DNA from 2 places in the Knoellia tibetensis genome. Region 1 is predicted to be linked to the other one. Evidence: predicted binding sites of a transcription regulator. Region 1 holds the regulator's gene; the other holds the start of a gene.

What was found. The regulator HspR, encoded in region 1, represses chaperone genes until heat shock. The targets are predictions, from matches to a motif close to AAGTTGAGTCNNNNNGACTCAACTT.
Region 2: ACOJV7_RS08330 (ATP-dependent Clp protease ATP-binding subunit) is a predicted target of HspR. The motif match lies at 3,039-3,063, and genes of this name have one in related genera.

Annotation. Positions count from the first base shown of each region.
Region 1 is NZ_JBMBWF010000001.1:2,053,489-2,059,077, reverse strand. It holds gene mmsA (multiple monosaccharide ABC transporter ATP-binding protein) at 1-1,413, opposite strand, end outside; gene ACOJV7_RS09510 (hypothetical protein) at 1,605-1,874, opposite strand; gene ACOJV7_RS09505 (heat shock protein transcriptional repressor HspR) at 1,999-2,457, opposite strand; gene ACOJV7_RS09500 (DnaJ C-terminal domain-containing protein) at 2,460-3,491, opposite strand; gene grpE (nucleotide exchange factor GrpE) at 3,571-4,242, opposite strand; gene dnaK (molecular chaperone DnaK) at 4,239-5,589, opposite strand, start outside.
Region 2 is NZ_JBMBWF010000001.1:1,806,411-1,811,999, forward strand. It holds gene ACOJV7_RS08325 (DUF305 domain-containing protein) at 1-159, shown strand, start outside; gene ACOJV7_RS08330 (ATP-dependent Clp protease ATP-binding subunit) at 338-2,881, opposite strand; gene ACOJV7_RS08335 (Fpg/Nei family DNA glycosylase) at 3,473-4,309, opposite strand; gene ACOJV7_RS08340 (ATP-binding cassette domain-containing protein) at 4,406-5,449, shown strand; gene ACOJV7_RS08345 (ABC transporter permease) at 5,446-5,589, shown strand, end outside.

The DNA of each region.
Region 1 (5,589 bases):
GATCCGGTCGCTCAGCCCGAGCAGCTCGGGGAGCTCGGAGCTGACGACGATGACGCCCTTGCCCTGGCTCGCGAGGCGCTGGATGATCCCGTAGATCTCGTACTTGGCGCCGACGTCGATGCCGCGGGTGGGCTCATCGAGGATGAGCAGGTCGGGGTCGGTGAAGAGCCACTTGCTCAGCACGACCTTCTGCTGGTTGCCACCCGAGAGCTTGGCCACGCCGTAGTCGACCGACGGGGTCTTGGTGCGCAGCTGCTTGCGGTAGTCGTCCGCGGCCGAGTGCTCGGCGCGCCGGTCAATGACGAGGTTGTGCGCGATCTTCTTGAGCTTGGCCGAGACCGTCGTCGTCTTGATGTCGTCGAGGAGGTTGAGGCCAAGCGACTTGCGGTCCTCGGTCACGTAGCCGATGCCCGCGTCGATGGCCGCCGGCACACTGCGCAGGTCGACCTTCTTGCCGTTGAGGGTCATCTCGCCGCCGAGCCACGTGCCGTAGGAGTGGCCGAAGATCGAGCGCATGAGCTCGGTGCGGCCCGAACCCATGAGGCCGGCGAACCCGACGATCTCGCCGCGGCGGACGAAGAACTCGGACTGCTTGGCGACGAGCCGCTCGGGCACCTGCGGGTGGGCGACGGTCCAGCCCTTGACCTCGAACATCACCTCGCCGATCTCGGGGGTGTGGTCCGGGAAGCGCGACTCGAGAGAGCGTCCGACCATGCCGCGGATGATGCGGTCCTCGTCGACGGCGCCCGCGCGCACGTCGAGCGTCTCGACCGTCTGGCCGTCGCGGATGATCGTGATCGCGTTGGCGATGGCCTCGATCTCGTTGAGCTTGTGGCTGATCATGATCGACGTGATGCCCTTGGCCTGGAGGCCGCGGATGAGGTCGAGCAGGTGGCGCGAGTCCTCCTCGTTGAGGGCCGCCGTCGGCTCGTCGAGGATGAGCAGCTGCACGTCCTTGGCGAGGGCCTTGGCGATCTCGACGAGCTGCTGCTTGCCGACGCCGATGTTCTTGATCGGGGTCTCGGGGTCCTCGGCCAGGCCGACGCGCGCGAGGAGGTCGCGGGCGCGGTTGTTGGTCTTGACCCAGTCGATGGCGCCCCGCTTGGTCTCCTCGTTGCCGAGGAAGATGTTCTCGGCAATGGAGAGCTCGGGGATGAGCGCCAGCTCCTGGTGGATGATGACGATGCCCGCGTGCTCGGAGTCGCGGATGTTGTTGAAGGTCACGTCGGCGCCGTTGTAGCGGATCGTGCCCTCGTAGGAGCCGTGCGGGTGGACGCCCGACAGGACCTTCATGAGGGTCGACTTGCCGGCGCCGTTCTCGCCGCAGATCGCGTGGACGTCACCACGACGGACCGTCAGGTTGACGTCGGACAGAGCCTTGACACCGGGGAATGTCTTGGTGATGCCCGTCATCTCAAGGATGGGTGCCGGATCGGCCACGTCGTCTCCTCGTCGAATCGCCACCGCGGACCTCAGTGGCCTCGGTGCTTGGATGCTAGACCCAGACGCTGTCAGGAGCGCGACGTTCTCGAGCCGGACGCGCGGCTTGTCCGGTGGACAAGCAGAAGTGGACAAATCGGGCGTCTCCCCGGGAGTCGCTCCGGTCAGGGGATCGTCGGCTCCGGGTCGTACCAGCCGCCCCGCTCCTCGGCGAGGGCCGAGAAGCGCTCTCGCAGTCCGCTCTCGACCGGGCCGGCCGGGTCCTCGACCATCTCCTCGCGGATGTGGACCGCCCACTCCGCGTCCTCGGCGTCGTCCTCCCCCGCGTGCGCGACGCGCAGCACCCGCACCTCGGTGAAGCCCTCCTCGGCGAGCTCGGTCGCGATCTCGTCGGCGGTGCCGCGCTCGGGGAAGAGGAGGAGGTGCTCGGTCACGAGCCGAAGCGTATGCCGTGCCGGCGAGCACGCGGACACAACTCGCCAATTCCTCCCGTTCGGTACGGAGTGCGTGTGTACCGAACGGGAGGAATTGGCGAGTTGTGGGCGGAGGGGTGGCGGGTCAGGGACGCCAGAGGACGAGCGCCTGCGACGCCGAGCCGGACCCGGGGCGGCGACGAGGTCGCTCGCCGAGACGGCTGGCGAAGATCTCGCCGCCGGGGCCGACCGAGAAGACGCGCGGGCCGCCCGAGGCTGCTGTTTCGAGACGCTCGACCTCGCGGGACAGCTCGACGACGCGGGCGCGCAGGGCGGCCACGGAGTTCTCGAGCTCGAGGATGCGGGCGATGCCGGCCAGGCTCACGCCCTCCTCCTGCGAGAGCCGCTGGACCTCGCGGAGCTGCGCGACGTCGCGGGCGGAGTAGCGGCGACCGCCGCCGCGGGTCCGCGACGGGGTGACGAGCCCGAGCCGGTCGTACTGGCGCAGGGTCTGCGCGTGCATGCCGGCGAGCTCGGCCGCGACCGAGATGACGAAGACGGGTGCCTCGTCGTCCGGTCGCGGCTGGCCCTGGCGCGCTGCCATGGTCAGGCCCTGGCCCGCTCTGCGAGGTCGGCCCGCGGGTCGGTGCCCTCGGCCTCGGCCCGCAGCACCTCGACGGCCTCGCGGGCGCGCTCGGAGAGCTCGGCGGGCACGACGACCTGCACCTTCGCGAGCAGGTCACCGGTCCCGGACCTGCCCGCGACCCCGCGGCCCTTGACGCGCAGCACGCGTCCGGACGGGGTGCCCGGCGCGATGCGCACCTTGACGCTCGAGCCGTCGAGCGTCGGCACGGCGACGGTCGCTCCCAGCGTGGCCTCCGCGAAGGTCACCGGCAGGTCGACGGTGAGGTTGTCGCCGTCGCGCCCGAAGACCGGGTGCCTCTCGACGGCGACGGTGAGCATGAGGTCGCCGGCGGCCGCACCCGGCTCGCCCGGCTGGCCTTTGCCGCGCAGCCGGATCTTCTGACCGTCCTTGACCCCGGCGGGGATGCGCGCGGTGATCGTGCGCCCCTCGGCGGTCCGCAGGGTCACCGTCGAGCCCTCGACCGCGTCCCGGAAGGGGAGGGTCGTGGAGGCCTGGACGTCGGCGCCCTTGCGGGGACCGCGGGGGGCGCCGTAGCCGGCATACCCGGGTTGTGGACGACCACCGCCACCGGCCGCACCCCCGAACATCTGCGACAAGAGGTCGTTGATGTCCTCCCCGCCGCCGCCGGGGTAGCCGCCGTAGGAGCCACCACCAGTGTCGAACCGGACGCGCTGCCCACCGCCGCCGAAGTGGCTGAAGATGTCGTCGAAGCCGCCGTTGCCGCCCGGCCCGCCGGCAGTGAAGCGCGCGCCGCCGCGCGCCATCTGGCGCACCGCGTCGTACTCCTCACGCTGCTTGGGGTCGGACAGCACGGCGTGGGCCTCGCCGATGTCCTTGAACTTCTGCTCGGCAGCCGCGTCCCCGGGATTCTTGTCGGGGTGGTGGGTGCGCGCGAGCTTGCGGTAGGCCTTCTTGATCGCACCGGAGTCGGCGTCCTTGGGGACGCCGAGGATCGCGTAGAAGTCCTTCTCGAACCAGTCCTGGCTCGCCATCAGCGCCTCCTTTCGGACATCGTATGCCGTTGCGCCACAGGGGCGTTCGGCGTGCGAACCGGCGTGGTGCCGGGCCGCGTCACTCGGGGTCGGCGACCGCGACCCGCGCGGGACGCAGGACCTGGTCGCCGGTGCGGTAGCCGGGCTGGAGCACCTGGACGACGGTGGTCGTCGTCGCGTCGGTGGGGAGCTCGGCGTTGGAGGCGTCCCAGGCGGAGTGCATGAGCGCCTCGTGGTGCATCGGGTCGAAGGGCTCGCCGACCGCGCCGAAGCGGGTCAGACCGAACTTGCCCAGGCTCGACTCGAGCTTGTCGGCGATCGCCACGAACGGGCCCTCGGCGAGGTCTCCGTGCTCGCGAGCGAGCTGGATGTCGTCGAGGACCGGAAGCAGCGAGTCGAGGACGTCACGCACGGCGCGCTCCTGGACCGCGGCGCGGTCCCGGTCGACGCGGCGCTTGTAGTTGACGTACTCCGCGTTGAGCCGCTGGAGGTCGTCGAGCCGCTGGGCCGCGAGCGCCGTGTCGGGGTGCTCGCCGCCCCGGCCACTGTCGCCGCGGTCGCCGCTGTCGCCGTAGACGGGCTCGCGCTCGCCCGCGGGGGCGGTGGCCCCGGCGTCGCCGGCCGGGGCCACCTCCTCACCGTCGTTGGCGGACTCGGTGTTGATCGCGTCGTCGGAGGACTCGTCGACTGTCTCGTCAACGAGCTCGGCGTCGACGACCTCGTCCTCACCCGGCATACGGGGGTCGGTCACTTCTTCTCCTCGTCGTCCTCGACGACCTCGGCGTCGACCACGTCGCTGTCGTCGTTGGCCTGGGCGCCGGCCTGCTCGGCGCCATCGGAGGCCTCGCCACCGGGCACGTCACCGGACTCGCCCTGCTCGGCCGCCGCGGCGTACATCGCGGCGCCCATCTTCTGCGACTCCTCGTTGAGATGGTCGATCTTGGCCTGGATCTCGTCTCGCGACAGCGTCGACTCGGGCTTGATCGCCTCCTTGAGGTCCGCGAGCGCGGTGTCGACCGGGCTGCGCTGCTCGTCGGTGAGCTTGTCACCGGACTCGCTGAGGAACTTCTCGGTCGAGAAGACGAGCGACTCGGCCATGTTGCGGGTCTCGGTCTCCTCGCGACGCTTCCTGTCCTCGTCGGCGTGGGCCTCGGCGTCCTTGACCATGCGGTCGATCTCCTCCTTGGACAGCGCGCTGCCGCCCGAGATGGTGATCTTCTGCTCCTTGCCGGTGCCGCGGTCCTTGGCCGTCACGTGGACGATGCCGTTGGCGTCGATGTCGAAGGTGACCTCGACCTGCGGCACGCCGCGGGGGGCGGGCGCGATGCCGGAGAGCTCGAAGGTGCCGAGCGCCTTGTTCTGCTGGGCGATCTCGCGCTCACCCTGGAAGACCTGGATGAGGACCGACGGCTGGTTGTCCTCGGCCGTCGAGAAGACCTCGGAGCGCTTGGTCGGGATGGCCGTGTTCCGCTCGATGAGCTTGGTGAAGAGCCCACCCTTGGTCTCGATGCCGAGCGAGAGCGGCGTGACGTCGATGAGGAGGACGTCCTTGCGCTCGCCCTTGAGGACACCGGCCTGCAGGGCGGCGCCGAGCGCGACGACCTCGTCAGGGTTGACGCCCTTGTTGGGCTCCTTGCCACCGGTGAGTTCCTTGACGAGCTCGGTCACGGCCGGCATACGGGTCGAGCCACCGACGAGGACAACGTGGTCGATGTCGGAGAGCTGGATCCCGGCGTCCTTGATGACGTTCTGGAACGGCTGCTTCGTGCGGTCGAGGAGGTCCTTGGTCATCTGCTCGAACTGGGCGCGGGTGAGCGTCTCGTCGAGGTGGATGGGGCCGTTCTCGCTCATCGAGAGGTACTGCATCGAGATCGTCGTCGAGCTGGCGGAGGAGAGCTCCTTCTTGGCCTGCTCGGCGGCGTCACGCAGACGCTGCATGGCGATCTTGTCCTTGGACAGGTCGACGCCGGTGTTGTTCTTGACGGTCGTGAGGAGGTGCTTGACGACGCGGTCGTCCCAGTCGTCACCACCGAGCTGGTTGTCACCGCTCGTCGCGCGGACCTGGATCGTCGAGAAGCCGTCCTCCGGGTCCTTGCCG
Region 2 (5,589 bases), 250 kb from region 1:
CGGCTCATGACCGCCCACCACAAGGGCGCCCTGACGATGGTCGGCACCCACGGCACGGTGGCCGGCGAGGAGATGGTCGAGGAGATGGCGGCCGACATCAACGTCACCCAGAGCAAGCAGATCTCGCAGATGCAGGAGATGCTCGCCCGGCTCTCCTAGGACGGAGCACAACTCACCAATTCCTCCCGTTCGGTACGAGCGAGCCATGTACCGAACGGGAGGAATTGGCGAGTTGTGAACGGCGGTGGGGCAGACGAAAGGCGGCGTATGCCGGAACTCTCGCTCCCGGCATACGCCGCCTTGTCGTTCGGTCGGGTCCCTCACGGGACCCGTCGGGTCACTCGCCCGACGCGGCTGCCCCGCTGCTCGGCGGCGCCGACGCACCGGCCGTGACGACCGGGACCTCGATGGCGTGCGCGTGCGGCGTGCCCTCGAAGGTGAACGAGTCGTCCTTGCCCTCGCCGGTGGCGTCGACCGCGACGATCTCGCCGGACTTGAGCTCGCCGAAGAGGATCTTCTCCGACAGCACGTCCTCGATCTCGCGCTGGATCGTGCGACGCAGCGGTCGCGCACCCAGCACCGGGTCGTAGCCGCGCTTGGCGAGCAGCATCTTGGCCGCGGGCGTGAGCTCCATGCCCATGTCCTTGTCCTTGAGGCGCTTGTCGAGCTTGGCGATCTCGAGGTCGACGATCTGGATGATCTCCTCCTGCGTGAGCTGCGGGAAGACGATCGTGTCGTCGACGCGGTTGAGGAACTCGGGGCGGAAGTGCTGCTTGAGCTCGTCCGTGACCTTGTTCTTCATCCGCTCGTAGCTGCTGCGCGTGTCGGGGCCGGCGGTGAAGCCGAGGGCGCCCTTGGTGATGTCCCGCGTGCCGAGGTTGGTCGTCATGATGATGACGGTGTTCTTGAAGTCGACCATCCGACCCTGCGAGTCGGTGAGGCGGCCGTCCTCGAGCACCTGGAGCAGGCTGTTGAAGATCTCGGGGTGGGCCTTCTCGACCTCGTCGAAGAGGACGACCGAGAACGGCTTGCGCCGGACCTTCTCGGTGAGCTGGCCACCCTCCTCGTAGCCGACGTAGCCGGGGGGCGAGCCGAAGAGCCGCGAGACCGTGTGCTTCTCGCTGAACTCCGACATGTCGAGCTGGATGAGGCTGTCCTCGTCGCCGAAGAGGAACTCGGCGAGCGTCTTGGCGAGCTCGGTCTTGCCGACACCCGTGGGCCCGGCGAAGATGAACGACCCACCCGGACGGCGCGGGTCCTTGAGGCCCGCACGGGTGCGACGGATCGCCTGCGAGAGCGCCTTGATGGCGTCGTCCATGCCGACGACGCGCTTGTGCAGCTCGTCCTCCATGTGGAGCAGGCGGCTGGACTCCTCCTCGGTGAGCTTGAAGACCGGGATGCCGGTGCTCGCCGCGAGGACCTCGGCGATGAGCTCCTCGTCGACCTCGGCGACGACGTCGAGGTCACCGCTCTTCCACTCGTTCTCGCGCTGGGTCTTCTCGGCGCGCAGGTTCTTCTCGTCGTCGCGCAGGCGCGCGGCCTTCTCGAAGTCCTGCCCGTCGATCGCCGACTCCTTCTCGCGCACGACGGCCTGGATCTTCTCGTCGAACTCGCGCAGGTCCGGCGGCGCGGTCATGCGGCGGATGCGCAACCGGGCGCCGGCCTCGTCGATGAGGTCGATGGCCTTGTCGGGGAGGAAGCGGTCGTTGACGTAGCGGTCGGCCATGTTGGCCGCCGCGACGAGCGCACCGTCGGTGATCGAGACGCGGTGGTGCGCCTCGTAGCGGTCGCGCAGGCCCTTGAGGATCTCGATGGCGTGGGCCAGCGTCGGCTCGGCCACCTGGATCGGCTGGAAGCGGCGCTCGAGCGCCGCGTCCTTCTCGATGTGCTTGCGGTACTCGTCGAGGGTCGTCGCACCGATGACCTGGAGCTCGCCGCGGGCGAGCATGGGCTTGAGGATGGAGGCCGCGTCGATCGCGCCCTCGGCCGCACCGGCACCGACGAGGGTGTGGATCTCGTCGATGAAGAGCACGATGTCGCCGCGGGTGCGGATCTCCTTGAGGACCTTCTTGAGACGCTCCTCGAAGTCACCGCGGTAGCGGCTGCCGGCGACGAGCGCGCCGAGGTCGAGGGTGTAGAGCTGCTTGTCCTTGAGGGTCTCGGGGACCTCTCCGCGCACGATGTCCTGGGCGAGGCCCTCGACGACGGCGGTCTTGCCGACGCCGGGCTCACCGATGAGGACCGGGTTGTTCTTCGTGCGGCGCGAGAGCACCTGCATGACCCGCTCGATCTCCTTCTCACGCCCGATGACCGGGTCGAGCTTGCCCTCGCGGGCAGCCACGGTGAGGTTGCGACCGAACTGGTCGAGCACGAGCGAACCGGCCGGCGTGCCCTCGGCGGGGCCGCCCTGGCCGACACCGGCGGACGCGCCCTCCTTGCCACCCTGGTAGCCCGAGATGAGCTGGATGACCTGCTGGCGCACCCGACCGAGGTCCGCGCCGAGCTTGACGAGGACCTGGGCGGCGACGCCCTCGCCCTCGCGGATGAGGCCGAGGAGGATGTGCTCGGTGCCGATGTAGTTGTGGCCGAGCTGGAGCGCCTCGCGCAGGCTCAGCTCGAGCACCTTCTTGGCACGCGGCGTGAACGGGATGTGGCCGGTCGGGGCCTGCTGGCCCTGCCCGATGATCTCCTGCACCTGCTCGCGGACGGCGTCGAGAGAGATCCCCAGGCTCTCCAGGGCCTTGCTGGCGACACCCTCACCCTCGTGGATGAGACCGAGGAGGATGTGCTCGGTGCCGATGTAGTTGTGGTTGAGCAGCCGCGCCTCTTCCTGGGCGAGGACGACCACCCGGCGGGCCCGGTCGGTGAACCGTTCGAACATGGTGCTGGCTCCTGACTGATATGAGTCACCTCGATGCTATCCCCGCTGCCTGAACGACGGGACCGCCCTGTCGAGGACGGTCGCGGGATCGGGGAGGCGAAGGAGGGGCGCGAGGTGTGTCACGGGGTCCAACGCGGCATGGGGGGCGGGTGTTCCGCGCCTGAGCCGGGTCGGCTCATGTTCGCTCACGGCGGAAGCGCGCGCCGCCCACGGGGCCGGTCACAACACGGACCGGCCCCGCGAGGGGCGAGGTGGGCCGGCCGGGTGGGAGCGTCCGAGCCGCCGGCGCCCCTGAACGCCTCGGCCGCGGCGCGCTCCCGACCTCGTGCCCGACCGGCACCTCCGGGAGTCCTGCGGACTGTCCGTCGACCAGTGTGGAGAAGCCCGTATGCCGTCCGCCACCGAATTTCCCCTCCCTCCCGTCCCAGCCGTTCCGACTTTCCCGCCCGAAGTGGGTTGGTCGGACTTCGGAGCGGAAAGGTTCCAGGGTGAAGTGCGAGGAACCCACTTCAGGCGGCGGGTCCCACGCTCTGCGTGGGCAAGTCGAGGCAGGGGAGGTGGTCCAGACGCTCCAGCGGCGCGACGGGTCGGTCAGCCGCGGCGCTGGCAGTTGCCGCACCAGAAGAGGTTGCGGCCGGCGACGACCTGGGTCCGGATCCGTGAGCCGCACACGACGCACGACTCACCGGCCCTCCTGTAGACGTAGGACTCGCGCTCGGTGAGCCGCACGTCCTCGCCGGCCTCGAGCGCGAGCGCGACCTCGTCGACCTGCTCGGAGACGGTGACGATCTTGCTCGTCGCGACGCCGAGGGGGAGGAGGGCGACGAGGTCCTCCCAGATGGCCCGCCACGTCTTGCGCTGGAGCTTGTTGCCGGGACGGAAGGGGTGGACGCGGCGGCGGAAGAGCACCTCGGAGCGGTAGACGTTGCCGACGCCGGCGAGGACCGCCTGGTCCATGAGCAGCTCGGCGACCGGCTTGCCCGAGCGGGTGATCCGGGCCCAGGCGAGGTCCGGGTCGGAGCGCGGGTCGGCCGGCCGCAAGGGGTCCGGCCCGAGGCGGGAGAGGATCTGGTCGACCTTCTCGGGTGTGACGACGTCGCACACCATCGGGCCGCGCAGGTCGGCGACGTGGTCCTCGGTCGCGAAGCGGCACCGGACCTGACCGACGACCGGGAGCTCGCCGGCATACGAGGTCGTGTCGATGGTGAAGGTGCCGATGAGACCGAGGTGCACCCAGAGGAAGCGGTCGCCCGCGAACTCGACGAAGAGGTGCTTGCCCCACGACGTCGCCCCGAGCACATCCGTGCCGCTGAGCAGCGCGGCGCCGTCGGCGAACTTGCCCTGCGGGCTGGTCACGGTCGGCGACGTGCCCCGGAACGCGGTGTCGAGGTCAAGGGCGAGGGCGTAGAGCGTGTGGCCTTCGGGCATCTGCCCATTCTGGGTCACCGCTGTCGGAGGCGCGTTCTAGGCTCGGGGCTGCGCTCGGGAGGCGGGTCCCGGGCCGGACGAGGTCGAGGAGAGGCCATGATCCACGCACGAGGGCTGGTGCAGACCTTCCGTTCGAGGGAGGGCAGGAAGAAGACCGAGGTGCGGGCCGTCGACGGCGTCGACCTCGACGTCGCCGAGGGTGAGGTCGTCGGGTTCCTCGGCCCCAACGGTGCGGGCAAGACGACGACACTGCGCATGCTGACGACGCTGCTCCGCCCCACCGAGGGCACCGCGACCGTCGCCGGGTTCGACGTCGTGCGGGAGTCCGAGCAGGTCCGCCGGAGCATCGGCTACGTCTCCCAGGCGGGTGGCGCCTTCAGCGCGGCGCGGGCCGGTGACGAGGTCGTCGACCACGGGATGCTCTACGGCATGAAGGGCGCCGACGCGAAGGCGCGGGGCCAGCAGCTCTTCGAGCAGCTCGACCTCGAGGGGCTGTGGACCCGGATGCCCAAGAACATGTCGGGCGGCCAGCGACGCCGGCTCGACATCGTCATGGGGCTCATCCACGACCCGACGCTCGTCTTCCTCGACGAGCCCACCACCGGTCTCGACCCGCAGGCTCGGGCCAACCTCTGGGAGCACATCGCCGACCTGCGCCGTCGTCGTGGGGCCACGGTCTTCCTCACGACTCACTACCTCGACGAGGCCGATCACCTCAGCGACCGGATCGTCATCATCGACCACGGCCGCATCGTCGCCTCGGACACCTCGGAGAACCTCAAGGCCAACGTCTCCGGTGACCTCGTCGACCTCCAGCTCGCCACGGCGGACGACGTGAGCACGGCCGCGACGCGGCTGGCGTCGATCGCCGAGTCGCACGGGGCCGGCGGCGAGCCCGTCGAGGTCGAGGGCAACCACGTCCGCGCCCGGGTCGCCCGCGCCGGCCGCGCCGTGCCCGGTCTGCTCGCCGACCTGTCGTCGGCCGGCATCACCCTCGAGTCGATCGAGGTGCACCGACCAACCCTCGACGACGTCTTCCTCACCCTCACCGGCCGGTCCCTGCGCGACGCGCAGGACGCGACCACCGACCAGGCGGGGGAGCCCGCAGCCCCGGCCCTCGCAGGACAGGAGCAGCGATGACCTTCCTCCGTGAGTCCTTCATCGTCTTCCGCCGCCAGCTGAGGATGAACCTGCGCAACCCGGCGTGGGTCATCATCGGCATGCTCCAGCCGGTCATGTACCTCTTCCTCTTCGGCCCGCTGCTCGAGCCGCTCATCGCG